Regions from separate parts of the Allobosea minatitlanensis genome, predicted to be linked through region 1. Evidence: predicted binding sites of a transcription regulator. Region 1 holds the regulator's gene; the other holds the start of a gene.
The links. The regulator LexA, encoded in region 1, represses DNA repair genes until DNA is damaged. The targets are predictions, from matches to a motif close to TGTTCNNNNTGTGTTCNG.

Region 1 (7,109 bases):
GACGACGCCACCGCCCGGGCGCTCAACGACACCGCGCGCGCCCTAGGCATGGACGTGCTGGTCGAGGTGCACGACGACGCCGAGCTCGACCGGGCGCTCGCCCTCGAAAGCCGGCTGCTCGGCATCAACAACCGCGACCTGCGCAGCTTCCATGTCGATCTCGCCGTGACCGAGCGGCTGGCGCCGCGCGTGCCGCGCGACCGCATCGTCATCGGCGAGAGCGGCATCTTCAGCCATGCCGACGTCCAGCGCCTCAGCAAGGCCGGGGTGAACGGCTTCCTCGTCGGCGAGAGCCTGATGCGGCAGGATGACGTCGCCGCCGCGACGCGGGCCCTGCTCACCGGCGCGGCGCGCGAGAGCGCGGCGTGAGCCGGCTCAGCCATCTCGACGCGCAGGGCCAGGCGCATATGGTCGATGTCGGCGGCAAGGCCGAGACGGCCCGCCTCGCCATCGCCGAGGGCAGCGTGGTGATGGCGCCGGAGACGGTCGCGATCGTCCGCGACGGCAACGCCAAGAAGGGCGACGTGCTCGGCACCGCGCGGCTCGCCGGCATCATGGCGGCCAAGCGCACCCATGAGCTGATCCCGCTCTGCCACCCGCTGCTGCTCGGCAAGATCGCCGTCGATCTGGCCCTGGACGAGGCCCTGCCCGGCGTGCGCGTGCGCGCCGAGGTCAGAATGAAGGGCCAGACCGGCGTCGAGATGGAGGCGCTGACCGCCGTCTCGGTCGCCTGCCTCACCGTCTACGACATGGTCAAGGCGGTCGACCGGGCGATGCGGATCGAGAATATCCGCCTGCTGCACAAGTCCGGCGGACAATCCGGCGACTACGACGCCGGCGCGGCGGGCTGAGGCCCGGCGCGCCTTCCGGCAACCCAGACGCGATCGTCAAAGGCATCCCGACATGGCCCTCACCCCGGTTCCCGTCGCGCTCAAGGCCCTGCTCGACAGCGTTCCGGGACCGACCGGCAGCGAGACCCTGCCGCTGGCGCGCTGCGCCTGGCGGGTGCTCGCCGCCGATCTCGCCGCGCTTAGGACCCAGCCGCCCTTCGCCAACTCCGCCATGGACGGCTACGCCGTCCGCGCCGGCGACATGGCAGCCGGCCGGCAACTGCGCGTCATCGGGGAATCGGCGGCCGGGCGGCGCTTCCGGGGCGGCATCGGCCCGGGCGAGGCCGTGCGCATCTTCACCGGCGCGCCGATGCCGGAGGGGGCCGACACCATCCTCATCCAGGAGAATGCCGAGGGCGTCGGCGGCGAGACGATCACGGTGCGCGTGCCGGCCGCCAAGGGCCAGTTCCTGCGGCCGGCCGGGCTCGATTTCAGCGAGGGCGACGTGCCGCTGGCGGCCGGACGCGTGCTCGACAGCGCCGCCCTCGGGCTCGCCGCCGCCATGGGCTATCCGGAGCTGCGGGTACGCCGCAAGCCGCGCGTCGCGATCCTCGCCACCGGCGACGAGCTGGTGACGCCGGGCCAGCCGACCGGGCCGGACCAGATCGTCGCCTCGAACTCCTTCTCGCTGCTGGCGCTGGTCGAGAAGGCCGGCGGCGAAGCCCTCGATCTCGGCATCGCCCGCGACGACCATGACGACCTCGCCGCCCGGATCGCCGCCGCGCGGGCGGCGGAGGCGGATGTCCTGATCACGCTGGGCGGCGCCTCGGTCGGCGACCACGACCTCGTGCAGGAGGCCCTGACGCGGGCCGGGATGAGCCTCGGCTTCTGGAAGATCGCGATGCGCCCCGGCAAGCCGATGATGACCGGGCGGCTCGGGCGCATGGTCGTGCTCGGCCTGCCGGGCAATCCCGTCTCCTCGATCGTCTGCGGCCATCTCTTCGTGCTGCCGCTGATCGAAGCCCTGCTCGGCATGCCCGAGCCCGACCGCAGTCGCGCCATCCCCGCGATTCTCGGAAAAGATATGCCGGCTAATGACGAGCGCGAGGACTATGTCCGCTCCGATCTCGCCCTGACTCCGGCGGGATGGGTCGCGACGCCGTTCGACAAGCAGGATTCCGCGATGCTCGGTACCCTCGCCCGGGCCAGGGCCCTGACGATCCGGCCGGCCCATTCGGAGCCGGCTAAGAAAGGCGAAGCCTGCCGGGTGCTGCGCCTGCGCTAGCGGCTCCTTGCGGAACACAAAGCGAACAGCTATAGTGTTCTGGCTTTGTTTCGAATCTGCACCGAACCGCCTTGGGGAGCGCCGGCGACGATCATGCTGACACGCAAGCAACACGAACTCCTGCGCTTCATCCAGGAACGCTTGCGCGAGAGCGGCGTGCCTCCTTCCTTCGACGAGATGAAGGATGCGCTCGACCTGCGCTCGAAATCCGGCATTCACCGCTTGATCATGGCTCTGGAGGAGCGCGGCTTCATCCGCCGCCTGCCCAACCGCGCACGGGCGCTCGAGGTCATCAAGATGCCGGAAGGGCTCGCCGGCCCGCAGCCGCGGCGCTTCAACCCCGCCGTCGTGCAGGGCGGCCTCGGCGCGCAGCCGAACCTTGCCAAGCCCCGCCCTGCCCCGGCCGAGGAGGATGCCCGGGCGCCGGTCTCGATCCCGGTGATGGGCCGCATCGCCGCCGGCACGCCGATCTCGGCGATCCAGAGCCGCAGCCACACGGTTTCGCTGCCGCCCGACATGCTGGGCTCGGGCGAGCATTACGCGCTGGAGGTGCGGGGCGATTCGATGGTCGAAGCCGGGATCCTCGACGGCGACACCGTCGTCATCCGCCGGCAGGACACCGCCAATACCGGCGACATCATCGTCGCCCTGATCGACGACGAGGAGGCGACGCTGAAGCGCCTGCGCCGGCGCGGCTCCTCGATCGCGCTCGAAGCCGCCAACCCGGCCTACGAGACCCGCGTCCTCGGCCCCGACCGCGTCAAGATCCAGGGCCGCCTCGTCAACCTGCTGCGGCGCTACTGAGCCGCCTATCGACCGGCGGGTCCTGACCCTATCTGCTCGGTGAACGGACCTGCCATGTCGTCCCGGGCGGAGCTGTCAGCCCGGGCGGAGCGGAGCGAAGACGGGGGATCGATTCCGGACGGCTAGGGCCTAGATCCGGATCGGGGCCGCTCGCGCGGCTTGTCCGGACTGACGGCGCGGTTCCGCGTCAAGGCGGTTCCGCGTTAAGTTGGCGCGCTCCTAGAGCGGGTCCGGGTCGCTGTCGGCCGGGCTCTCCGGCAAGGGCTGTGTCCGTGCGGCAGCCGGCTGCGCCGGAGCCGGCGGCTTGCGGCGGCTCCAGGGTCGCTCGCCGGCGCCGGCCTCCGAGGAATCGCTTCTCCAGCCGCCTGGACTGCGATGGAGCGAGGTCGCCCCGTTGCGCGACAGGGCCATGCGATCGACCAGCATCGCGGCGCAAGGCGCGCTCCACGGAATATTGGTGACGACGAGGTCGGCGCGGCGGCAGTCCTCGATGATCGCGACCCGGTCGCGCGCATAGGAGACGCTGCGCCCGTCGGCGGTGCGGGCGATGCAGGCGCGGCTGTCGCAGGCGACGCCGCCGCGCAGCCCGGCATCCTCCGGCGAACGGTCGTCGCCGTCCGAGGCGAGCCATTGCTGGACCACGAAGCGGCTCGGCCGGCCGGCGATCGCCAGGCGGCCGTCGCTGCCGCGCACGGCGATGCCGGAACCGTCGCGCTCGATCAGGATCTCCGGCCGCTCCGGCTTCGCCGCGAAGGCGACGCCGAGCACCAGCGGGATCACGGCGAGCCAGCGCAGGCCGGTGGTCCAGAGCGTGAGCCAGAGCAGCGAGACGACGAAGGCGAGCAGGACGCCGGGACCGAAGGCCGCGACGGTCACGGTCGAATGGTCGATGGTCGCGACCCCATGCGCGACCTTGAGCACGATCTCGGAGGCCAGGCCCATCAGCGCCCAGGCCGGCCAGTCCAGCCCGAAGGGATAGGCGATGACGCCGAACACCGCCGCAGGCATCACGCAGAGCGAGACGAAGGGCAGCGCCATGGCGTTGCCGAGCAGGCCGAAGGGATTGAAGGTCTGGAAGTGGAAGGCGCCGAAGGGCGCGGTCGCGGCCGTGGCCAGGATGGTGGTGACGAGGATGCCGAGCGAGGCGGTCCAGAGCGCCTGCAGCGGCCAGGGCAGGAGCGAGGGCGGCTGCGACGGGTCGCGCCGGTCCCAGCGCTCGGCGAAGGCGATCAGTGCCGCGACCGCGCCGAAGGACATCTGGAAGCTCGGCCCGAGCAGCGCGTCGGGTTCGCGCAGCAGCACGATGATCGCGGCGAGGGCGAGGTTGCGCATGCTGAGCGCCGCCCGGTCGACGAGGATCGCGCCCAGCATGACGAGCGTCATGATCAGCGAGCGCTCGGTGGCGACGTCGCTGCCGGAGAAGATGCAATAGGCCGTGGCGCCGAGCATGGCGGCCAGCGCCGCGATCTTCTTCACCGGCCAGCCGAGCGCCAGCGTCTGCGACAGGGCCAGCAGGGCCCGCACCAGCCAGAAGATCGTCCCCGCCGCCAGCACCATGTGCAGGCCGGAGATCGAGACGATGTGATAGATGCCGGCGGCGCGCAGGTCGTTATTGGTCGCCTCGGTGATCAGGCCGCGCTTGCCGGTAACGAGGGCCGCCGCCACCGCCCCGCCCTGCCCGCCGCCGACGCCGGCGATCCGTTCCGTCAGGGCGTTGCGGGCCTTGTCGATCGCGACATCGAGCGCAAGCCGCCATGGCCGCGCCTGCGGCGGCGGGCTGAGGACGATCTTGCCGGAGATGCTGCCGACGGCGCCGAGCCCGCGGAAGAAGGCGTCGCGGCCGAAATCATAGCCGCCGGCCCGCGCCGGCCCCGGCGGCGGCAGGAGCCGCGCCGTCGCGGTGATGTGGTCGCCGGGCGCGACCGTGCCGCCCCGGATGTTGACCCGCACCCGCTTCGGCCGGCTCCCGGCCGGCAGCCCGGCGATATCCGTCACCAGCAGGACCAGCCGGGCGCCTTTGTCGCGCGCCTCGACGCTTTCGACGAAGCCGCTCATCCTGCCGATGCGCGGCCGCTCCAGCATCGGCGCGGCGATGTCGGCCGTGCGCCAGACCCCGGCGGCGAAGCCGGCAAAGGCGGCCGCGAAGCCGATGCAGGTCGCGGCGAGGACAGGCCGCCTGCGCAGCATGACGGCGAGCCCCGCCGCCATCGCGAAGCCGGCGAGCGGCGCCCAGAGCGCGGGCTCCCGGTCGGCGGCGAAATAGAGCAGGATGCCGAGCCCCATCGCCACCGGCAGCCAGAGGAAGGGCCGGCGGCGCTCGATTTCCAGCGCGAGCGAGGCGGCGCCCCGACGCCCCAGCGCCCGGAAGCCCGCGGCGAGCGCCGGGCGGCCGAGAGCGAAAGGCGGCAGGCGCGCCGGCAGCATGCCGGCGACGGCCCTCGACGCCCCCCGGCGTCCCGGCGATGCGGCTTGCCTCGCCATCCCGGCTGCCATCCCCTGGCGGCCGCCTTCCGGCAGCCCTTCCCTCGGCCGGCCGGTTTCGCATTGAGCGCTTAACCGCCCGGCGAAGCCATGTTACAGGGCGCGCGCCGGTTGTCATGCCCGCTGCGGCGGATAGGGCACGCCGTTCCCCATGTCTCGCCCCGGGCGGATTCGCCGCCCGGCTGGAGTTGCCTTCCATGAGCAATGCCGTCGTCACGCGCTTTGCGCCGTCCCCGACCGGATTCCTGCATATCGGCGGCGCCCGCACCGCGCTGTTCAACTGGCTCTATGCGCGCCGCCACGGCGGCAAGATGCTGCTGCGCATCGAGGATACCGACCGCGAACGCTCGACCCACGCCGCGATCGCCGCGATTCTCGACGGGCTGGAATGGCTCGGCCTCGATTGGGACGGGCAGACCGTCTACCAGTTCCAGCGCGCCGCGCGCCACCGCGAGGTGGCCGAGCAGATGCTCGCCGCCGGCAAGGCCTATTACTGCTATGCGAGCCAGGCCGAGCTCGAGGAGATGCGCGAGAAGGCCCGCGCCGAGGGCAAGCCGCTGCGCTATGACGGGCGCTGGCGCGACCGCGACCCGGCGACGGCGCCGGCCGGCGTCAAGCCGGTGATCCGCCTCAGGGCGCCGCAGACCGGCGAGACGGTGGTGAACGACGAGGTCCAGGGCCGCGTCGTCTGGCAGAACGAGAATCTCGACGATCTCGTGCTGCTGCGTTCGGACGGCACGCCGACCTATATGCTCGCCGTGGTGGTCGACGACCACGACATGGGCGTGACCCATATCATCCGCGGCGACGACCACCTGACCAACGCCGCCCGCCAGACCCAGATCTACGACGCGCTCGGCTGGGACGTGCCGAGCATGTCGCATATCCCGCTGATCCACGGGCCGGACGGCGCCAAGCTCTCGAAGCGCCACGGCGCGCTCGGCGTCGACGCCTATCGCTCGATGGGCTACCTGCCGGTGGCGCTGCGCAACTATCTGCTGCGGCTGGGCTGGAGCCATGGCGACCAGGAGATCTTCTCGACGCAGGAGATGATCGCGCTGTTCAACCTGTCCTCGATCGGCCGCTCGCCGGCGCGCTTCGACTACGCCAAGCTGGAGAACCTGAACGGGCTCTATATGCGCCAGTCGAGCGATCGTGATCTGCTCGAGGCGCTGAAGGTGATCCTGCCCGAGATCGGCCCGGCGCGGGGGCTGGCTCCGACGCTCCCGCCCGAGCTGGAAGCCAGGTTCCTCGCCGCCATGCCGGGGCTGAAGGAGCGGGCCAAGACGCTGGTCGAACTGCTCGACAGCGCCTTCTACCTCTATGCGCAGCGCCCGCTGAAGCTCGACGACAAGGCCCGCGGCCTGCTCGACGAGACCGCGCGCGGGCGCCTGCCGGCGATCGCCGGCAGGCTCGCCGCCGTGGCGGAATGGGCGCCGGCGCCGCTGGAGGCCGCTGTCCGCGCCTATGTCGAGGAAACCGGCATCAAGCTCGGCCAGGCGGCGCAGCCGCTGCGGGCCGCCCTGACGGGCCGGGCCATGTCGCCGGGGCTGTTCGACGTCATGGCGGTTCTCGGCCGCGAGGAGACGCTGGCGCGGCTGGCCGACCAGGGCTGAGGCGGCGCCGGAGGGAGGCCGCCGCGCGGGCCCAGGCATGCGCGGAAGGCGGCGTGAACCGCCTTTCGGCTCTGTTGAATGCATGGGGCAAAT
Region 2 (7,109 bases), 210 kb from region 1:
GCTTGGAATGGTCGAAGGCGCCGGAAGCCCGCCAGATCCGGCAGTAGTTCTTCAGGATCTGGTCGAACTGCGCCGTCATCGCCCGGTCGACCAGCACGAGGTTGTTGACCGAGGGCACGACGATGTCGATGGCGACGCCGCGCCGCGCCGCCGTCACCAGCGCGCTGATCAGCTCCTGGTCCGGCAGGAAATAGGGCGACATGATCCTCACCGAATGGCGCGCCACCGAGAGGGCGCCGGTCAGGATCTTGTGGTTGTTCTCCAGGCAGGAATCGGGGCCGGACGGCACGGCCCGCATCAGCACCTCGGGCCCCTCGGCGGCGGGGGCGCGCAGCGCCCAGGCCTCGCCTTCGAGCGCCTCGCCGGTGGTGAAGCGCCAATCCTCCGCCGCCACGGCGAAGAGGTCGGCGACCACCGGCCCGGTGACCCGGAAATGCGTGTCGTGCGCCGAAGCCTCGCCCGCGAACTCCGCGGTGAAGCCCTGCCGGATGTTCATGCCGCCCATGAAGGCGACCGCCCCGTCGACGACGATGATCTTCCGGTGGGTGCGCAGATTGGCGTAGGGCAGCCGGAGGCCCATGATGATGTTGCCGTTGAAGACCCGGACGTCGAGCCCGCCCGCGCGCAGATAGCCGGCCATGCTCGGCACCGAATAGCGGGCGCCGACGGCGTCGATCAGCACCCGCACCGCGACGCCGCGCTTCTGCGCCGCGATCAGCGCATCGGCGATGCGCAGGCCGAGCGGATCGCGGTCGAAGATGTAGCTTTCGAGGATCACGCTGCGCTCGGCGGCGGTGATGGCGACGAGCATCGCGGCATAGGCCTCGTCGCCGGTGCGCAGCGTCTCGATGCGGTTGCCCATGGTCAGCGGGTGGCGGGCGACGCGGTCGCCGAGCGTCTTCAGCGCGGCGAAGCGCCGCCCGAACAGCCGCTCGACCGTCGCGCCGTCGGCATGGACCGCCGCGCCGCCATCCCCCCCGACGCGATGGCCCGGCCGCTGCGACAGGATGGCGGTCCGGCGGATGCGGTTGACGCCGGCGATGGCGTAGAGCAGGGCGCCGACGATCGGGGAGAGGACGATGACGCCGGCCCAGCCGATGGCGGCGCGCACCTCGTCCTTGGTCATCACCGCATGGACGGCGGCCGTCGCCGCCATCGCCAGCGAGATGACGGCGAGGATATGCGGCCAATAGGCCGAGAGAATCTCCCACATATGCCGAAGCTAGAGCATGTTTCGCACGGATTGAAACGTCATTGCGGGCGCAGCGCGGCGATCCGGGGCGGCCGGGTCGATCGGTGCCGCCGGGCCCCTCTGGATGGCCTCGTCGCCGCGCTCCTCGCAATGACGGGAGCGGGGGATCCCGCCACCCGCTGTCAGCGGTTCACCGCCCAGCCCCAGACTCGACTCGCCTTCCATGAGAGGGCGTTCTATAAGAACAAAGAGAGAACAATTGAGCCGCCACCCATGCAGACAGCCGCCTCGCCAGCCTTGTCCGACCTGCGCCGCAGCCTCGCCGAAGCGGCTTTGCGGACGGGCCCGGCCGCGGCCGGCAGGGTCGGGCTCGGCGCGGCGGAGATCGACGCGGCCCTGTCCGGCGGGCTCGAGCGGTCGGCCCTGCACGAGGTCTACGCCGCTGGAACCGCCGGCCTCGCCGCCGCGACGGGCTTCGCGCTCGGGCTGGCGCTGCGGGCGGCGCGGGGAGACGCGCAAGGGGGCGTGCACGAGGACGCACAAGAGGGCGCAGCCGGGAGCGGGAGGCCGATCCTCTGGGTGCGGCAGGATTTCGTCGACGCCGAGACCGGCCGGCTGCATGCGCCGGGGCTAAACGAGTTCGGGCTCGATCCGGCCCGGCTGCTGCTGGTCAGGGCGCGCGACGGCGAGGGCGTGCTGCGTGCCGGGGCGGAGGGCGCGCGCTGCCCGGCGCTCGGCGCCGTGCTGATCGAGCCCTGGGGCGAGCCCCGCGCCTTCGACCTCACCGCGAGCCGCCGGCTCGCGCTCGCGGCGGAGGGCTCGGGCGTGACGACCCTGCTGCTGCGCGTCGCCGCGGCGGAGATGCCGAGCGCGGCGCGCACGCGCTGGCAGGTCCGGCCGCTGGCCTCGCGGGCGCTGGAGGCGAATGCGCCGGGCGGCCCGGCCTTCGGGCTGCGGCTGCTGCGCCAGCGCGGCGGCGTGGCGGAACGAGAGTGGCGTGTGGAGTGGAACCGTGACCGATGCGCTTTCGAGAACCGAACCGTCTTCGACCGATCCGACACTTCCCGCAGAACCGATGTCCCGCCGCTATCTCGCCCTCTGGTTCCCCTATCTGGCGACGGACAGGCTGCGGCGGCTGGGCCGGATTCCGGCCTGCGGCGCACCGGCTGAGAAGCCGCATGTCCTGGTCGGGATGCAGGGCAACGCCCTGCGCCTCGTCGATTGCGACCGGCTCGCCGTCCGCCTCGGCCTGACGCGGGAGATGACGCTGGCCGATGCCCGTGCCCGCATCCCCGACCTCGTCGCGCTGGAGGCGGAGCCGCTGGCCGACCGGGAGTTCCTCGACGGGGTCGCCGCCTTCTGCGACCGCTTCACCCCGCTCGTCGCGCGCGACGAGCCGCATGGTCTCGCGCTCGACATCACCGGCTGCGCCCATCTCTTCGGCGGCGAGGAGGGGATGATCGGCCTCGTCCGACGCAGCATGGAGCGGATCGGCCTGATGTCGAAAGCCGCCATTGCCGGCACGCCCGACGCCGCCCGCGCCTGCGCCCGCTTCGGGCCGTGCGGCATCGTCCCGCCGGGCCGCGAGGAGGCGCTGCTGCACCCGCTGCCGGTCGCCGCGCTGGAGACCGAGGCCGAGACCGTGATCGCGCTCTCCCGCGCCGGCCTGAAGACGCTGGCCGACGTCGCGTCGCGCCCCTCGGAAACCCTCTCGGCCCGTTTCGGCGAGGCGCTGGCGGTGAAGCTCCGGCGCATCCTCGGCCGCGAGGACCGTCGCATCATCCCCTTGCGCCCGCCGCCGGATTGCGTGGTCGAGCGTCATTTCGCCGAGCCTTTCGCCGATATGGCGAGCCTCGAGGCGGTGGTCGTCCGGCTGATCGGGGAGGCGGCGCGGGTGCTGGAGGCGCGCGGCGCGGGCGGGCGCGTCTTCGAGCTCGGTTTCTTCCGCAGCGACGGCGCGGTGCGCCGCCTCGCCATCGAGACCGGCCGGCCCTCGCGCGAGCCAAAAGCGCTGCTCCGGCTCTATCGCGAGCGCATCGAGACGCTGGCCGATCCGCTCGATCCCGGTTTCGGCTTCGACGCGATCCGGCTCGCCGTGCCGCTCTGCGAGCCCCTCGGCACGCCCCAGCACAGCCTCGATGGTCGTGCGGTCGAGGAGGAGGCGGTGGCCGATCTGGTCGACCGGCTCGCCACCCGTTTCGGTCGCGACCGGGTGCTGCGCTTCGCGGCGCAGGACACGCACCATCCCGTCCGCGCCGCAAAGGCGCTCTCCGCCGCGGCGCCGCAGCCGGAGACGGCCTGGCCCGCGCCCGAGCCGCGCGAGCCGCCGGCCCGCCCGCTCCAGCTTTTCGAGCCGCCGCAGCCGGTCGAGGCCATCGCGGAGGTGCCGGACGGGCCGCCGATCCGCTTCCGCTGGCGGCGCCTCACGCACGATGTCGCCCGCGCCGAAGGGCCGGAGCGCATCGCTCCCGAATGGTGGCGCGACGGCTCGGACGAGCCGGTGCGCGACTACTACCGCGTCGAGGATGCTGAAGGCCGCCGCTTCTGGCTCTACCGCATCGGCGTCTACGGGGTCGGCGCCGTCCCGCCGCGCTGGTTCCTGCACGGGCTCTTCGCATGAATCAGATCGGAAACCTTTTCGCCGAACCCGTTGCCGCGACGCATTTTTCCTTCCTGCGCGGCGCCTCGCCGGGGCCGCATATGGTGCTGACGGCGCTGCTGCTCGGCTATGCCGGCATCGGCATCGCCGACCGCAACACGGTGGCCGGCGTCGTGCGCGCCTGGGCGGCGCTCCGGCAATTGCGGGAGGACGGCCTGCCGGCGCCCGACAAGGTCCGGGAAGGCGGCAGCCCCGGCGAATATGTCTGGGTCGAGAATGCCGACTTCGCCGCGCTGCCCTTCACCTCCGACCAGATGAAGGCGATGGCGAAGCGCTTCAAGCTCGCCACCGGCGCCCGCCTCGTCTTCGCCGATGGCACGCCCGACATCGTCGTCTATCCGGCCAATCGCGACGGCTGGGGCCGGCTCTGCCGCCTGCTCAGCCACGGCAACCGCAAGGAGGACGTGAAGAAGGGCGAATGCCGGCTGGTCCTCGACGACCTCCTGAACGATGCCCGCGACCTGCTGCTGATCCCGCTGCCGGGCCGCAGGCTCGACGGCCTGCCGGCGCTGCTCGCCCGGCTCGACGAGGCCGCGCCCGGCGCGGTCTGGCTCGGCGCGACCATGCATCGGCGCGGCGACGACCGCCGCCGCCTCGCGCGCCTGAAGAACATCGCCGCCGCGACCCGCACGCCGCTGATCGCGACCAATGACGCGCTCTACGATTCCATCGGGCAGCGCGATCTGCAGGACGTGCTCACCTGCATCCGCGAAGGCGTCACCATCGAGCGGGCGGGGCGGCGGCTGGAGGCCAATGCCGAGCGCCATCTCAAGCCGCCCCGGGAGATGGCCCGCCTCTTCCGCGACGCGCCCGAGGCCATTGCCGAGACGCAGGCCCTCTTCTCGCGCGTCGAGTTCGACCTCGGGCAATTGAAATACGAATACCCCGACGAGCCGATTCCGCCCGGCTGGAAGGATCAGGACTGGCTCGAGGAGCTGGTCCGTCGCTGCTGTCTGATCCGCTACCCGGACGGCGTGCCGGAGAAGGTGCAGGGCTTGCTGAAGAAGGAGCTCGATCTGATCGCGAAGCTCGAATATGCCCGCTATTTCCTGACCATCCGCCAGATCGTCGAATTCGCCGAGAGCAGGGGCATCCTCTGCCAGGGCCGCGGCTCGGCCGCCAATTCCGCCGTCTGCTACGTGCTCGGCATCACCGCCGTCGATCCCGCCGAGAACGACGTGCTGTTCGAGCGCTTCATCTCGACCGAGCGCAAGGAGCCGCCCGATATCGATGTCGATTTCGAGCATGAGCGGCGCGAGGAGGTGATCCAGTGGATCTACGAATTCTATGGCCGCGAGCGGGCTGGCATCGCCGCGACGGTGATCCATTACCGGCCGCGCAGCGCCATCCGCGAGGTCGGCAAGGTGTTGGGTCTGACCGAGGACGTCACCGCCCGCATCGCCGACACGAATTGGGGGAGCTGGGGCAGCGAGATCGGCGACAACCGCGTCCGCCAGGCCGGTCTCGACCCGAAAAATCCGACGATCCGCCGCGCCGTCGACTTCGCCATCCGGCTATTGGGCTATCCGCGCCATCTCTCGCAGCATGTCGGCGGCTTCGTGCTCTCGCGCGGGCGCCTCGACGAGACGGTGCCGATCGGCAACGCCGCGATGGAGGACCGCACCTTCATCGAATGGGACCGCGACGACATCGACGCGGTCGGGCTGATGAAGGTCGATGTCCTGGCGCTCGGCATGCTGACCTGCATTCGCAAGGCGTTCGATCTGCTGCGCGAGCACGAAGGCATCGATTGGGGTCTTGCCGATGTGCCGAAGGAGAACGACGCGACCTACGACATGCTCTGCGAGGGCAAGTCGCTCGGGGTCTTCCAGGTCGAGAGCCGAGCGCAGATGAATATGCTGCCGCGTCTCAAGCCCAATAAGTTTTATGACCTCGTCATCCAGGTCGCGATCGTCCGGCCCGGCCCGATCCAGGGCAACATGGTGCATCCCTATCTGAAGCGGCGGGCGGGGATCGAAAAGGTGACCTTTCCTGCTCCATCGCCAGAGCATGGGCCGGAAGACGAACTCCATCACGTACTGGAGAAAACTGAAGGCGTTCCGCTCTTTCAGGAACAGGCGATGCGGCTCGCCATGGTCGCTGCCAAATTCTCCGACATCGAAGCCAACGGCCTGCGCAAGGCGATGGCGACCTTCCGCAATGCCGGCACCATCGGCGATTACGAGGCGATGATGGTCGAGCGCATGGTCGCGCGGGGTTATGAGCGCGATTTCGCCCAGCGCTGCTTCGAGCAGATCAAGGGTTTCGGCAGCTACGGCTTCCCGGAGAGCCACGCCGCCTCCTTCGCCAAGCTGGTCTACATCTCCTCCTATCTGAAGCGCTGGCATCCGGCCGCCTTCGCCTGCGCGCTGCTGAACGCGCAGCCGATGGGTTTCTACGCCCCCGCCCAGATCGTGCGGGAGGCGCAGGAGAACGGCGGCGTCGAGCCGAGGCCGGTCGATGTGAATGTGAGCGGCTGGGACAACGGGCTGGAAGCGGTCGGGCACTTTGAAGAAAACGGCTCAGTCATCCCGGGCGACCGAAGGGAGACCCGGGATCCATGCCGGAGCATTTCCGAAAGAATCGCGGAGAACCCTCTCCCGGAGGGAGAGGGCAGGGTGAGGGGTAGGCCGTTGGACGATGTCGCGAGACCTCACCGCTGCGACGCCGCAGGGGCGCACCTCGCTGGTCGAACGGCCAGCACCTCACCCCTGCCCCTCTCCTTACAGGAGAGGGGTTCTAGAGCATTTTCGAGCGAAGTGGACACCGGTTCGCGTGAAGAAAATGCGTTAAAACAACGGCCTAGAGCAATTCCGCGATTCGAAGAATTGCGGAATTGCTCTACCGGAGTGTCTGCTGGAAAGGGATCAGACGAACCGAAGCAGAAACACCCCTTCGCGCTGCGTCTCGGCTTCCGCCAGATCGACGGCTTCAAGGAGGATTGGGGCAAGGCGATCGCAAAGGCGCGGGATGCCGGCGGCCCCTATCGCGATGTCGAGGAACTGATGCGCCGCGCCGGCCTTCCGGCCCACGCCCTGCGCCTGCTCGCCGATGCCGACGCCTTCCGCTCGCTCGGGCTGGATCGGCGCGAGGCGCTCTGGGCCGTGCGCCGCCTGCCGGACGACGCGGCGCTGCCGCTCTTCCAGGCCGCGCAGGCCCGCGAGCTGGGGCGGGAGCCGGCGATGGCGCTGCCGGCCATGCCGCTCTCCGAGCACATCGTCGCCGACTACCAGACGGTCCGCCTCTCGCTGAAGGGCC

Region 2: ACWH43_RS13550 (ImuA family protein) is a predicted target of LexA. The motif match lies at 1,433-1,450, and genes of this name have one in related genera.

What each region holds. Positions count from the first base shown of each region.
Region 1 is NZ_OZ224509.1:2,536,649-2,543,757, forward strand. It holds gene trpC (indole-3-glycerol phosphate synthase TrpC) at 1-369, shown strand, start outside; gene moaC (cyclic pyranopterin monophosphate synthase MoaC) at 366-851, shown strand; gene ACWH43_RS12575 (molybdopterin molybdotransferase MoeA) at 904-2,115, shown strand; gene lexA (transcriptional repressor LexA) at 2,209-2,919, shown strand; gene ACWH43_RS12585 (ComEC/Rec2 family competence protein) at 3,139-5,343, opposite strand; gene gltX (glutamate--tRNA ligase) at 5,598-7,016, shown strand.
Region 2 is NZ_OZ224509.1:2,745,009-2,752,117, reverse strand. It holds gene ACWH43_RS13555 (phospholipase D-like domain-containing protein) at 1-1,213, opposite strand, end outside; gene ACWH43_RS13550 (ImuA family protein) at 1,466-2,362, shown strand; gene ACWH43_RS13545 (Y-family DNA polymerase) at 2,268-3,812, shown strand; gene ACWH43_RS13540 (error-prone DNA polymerase) at 3,809-7,109, shown strand, end outside.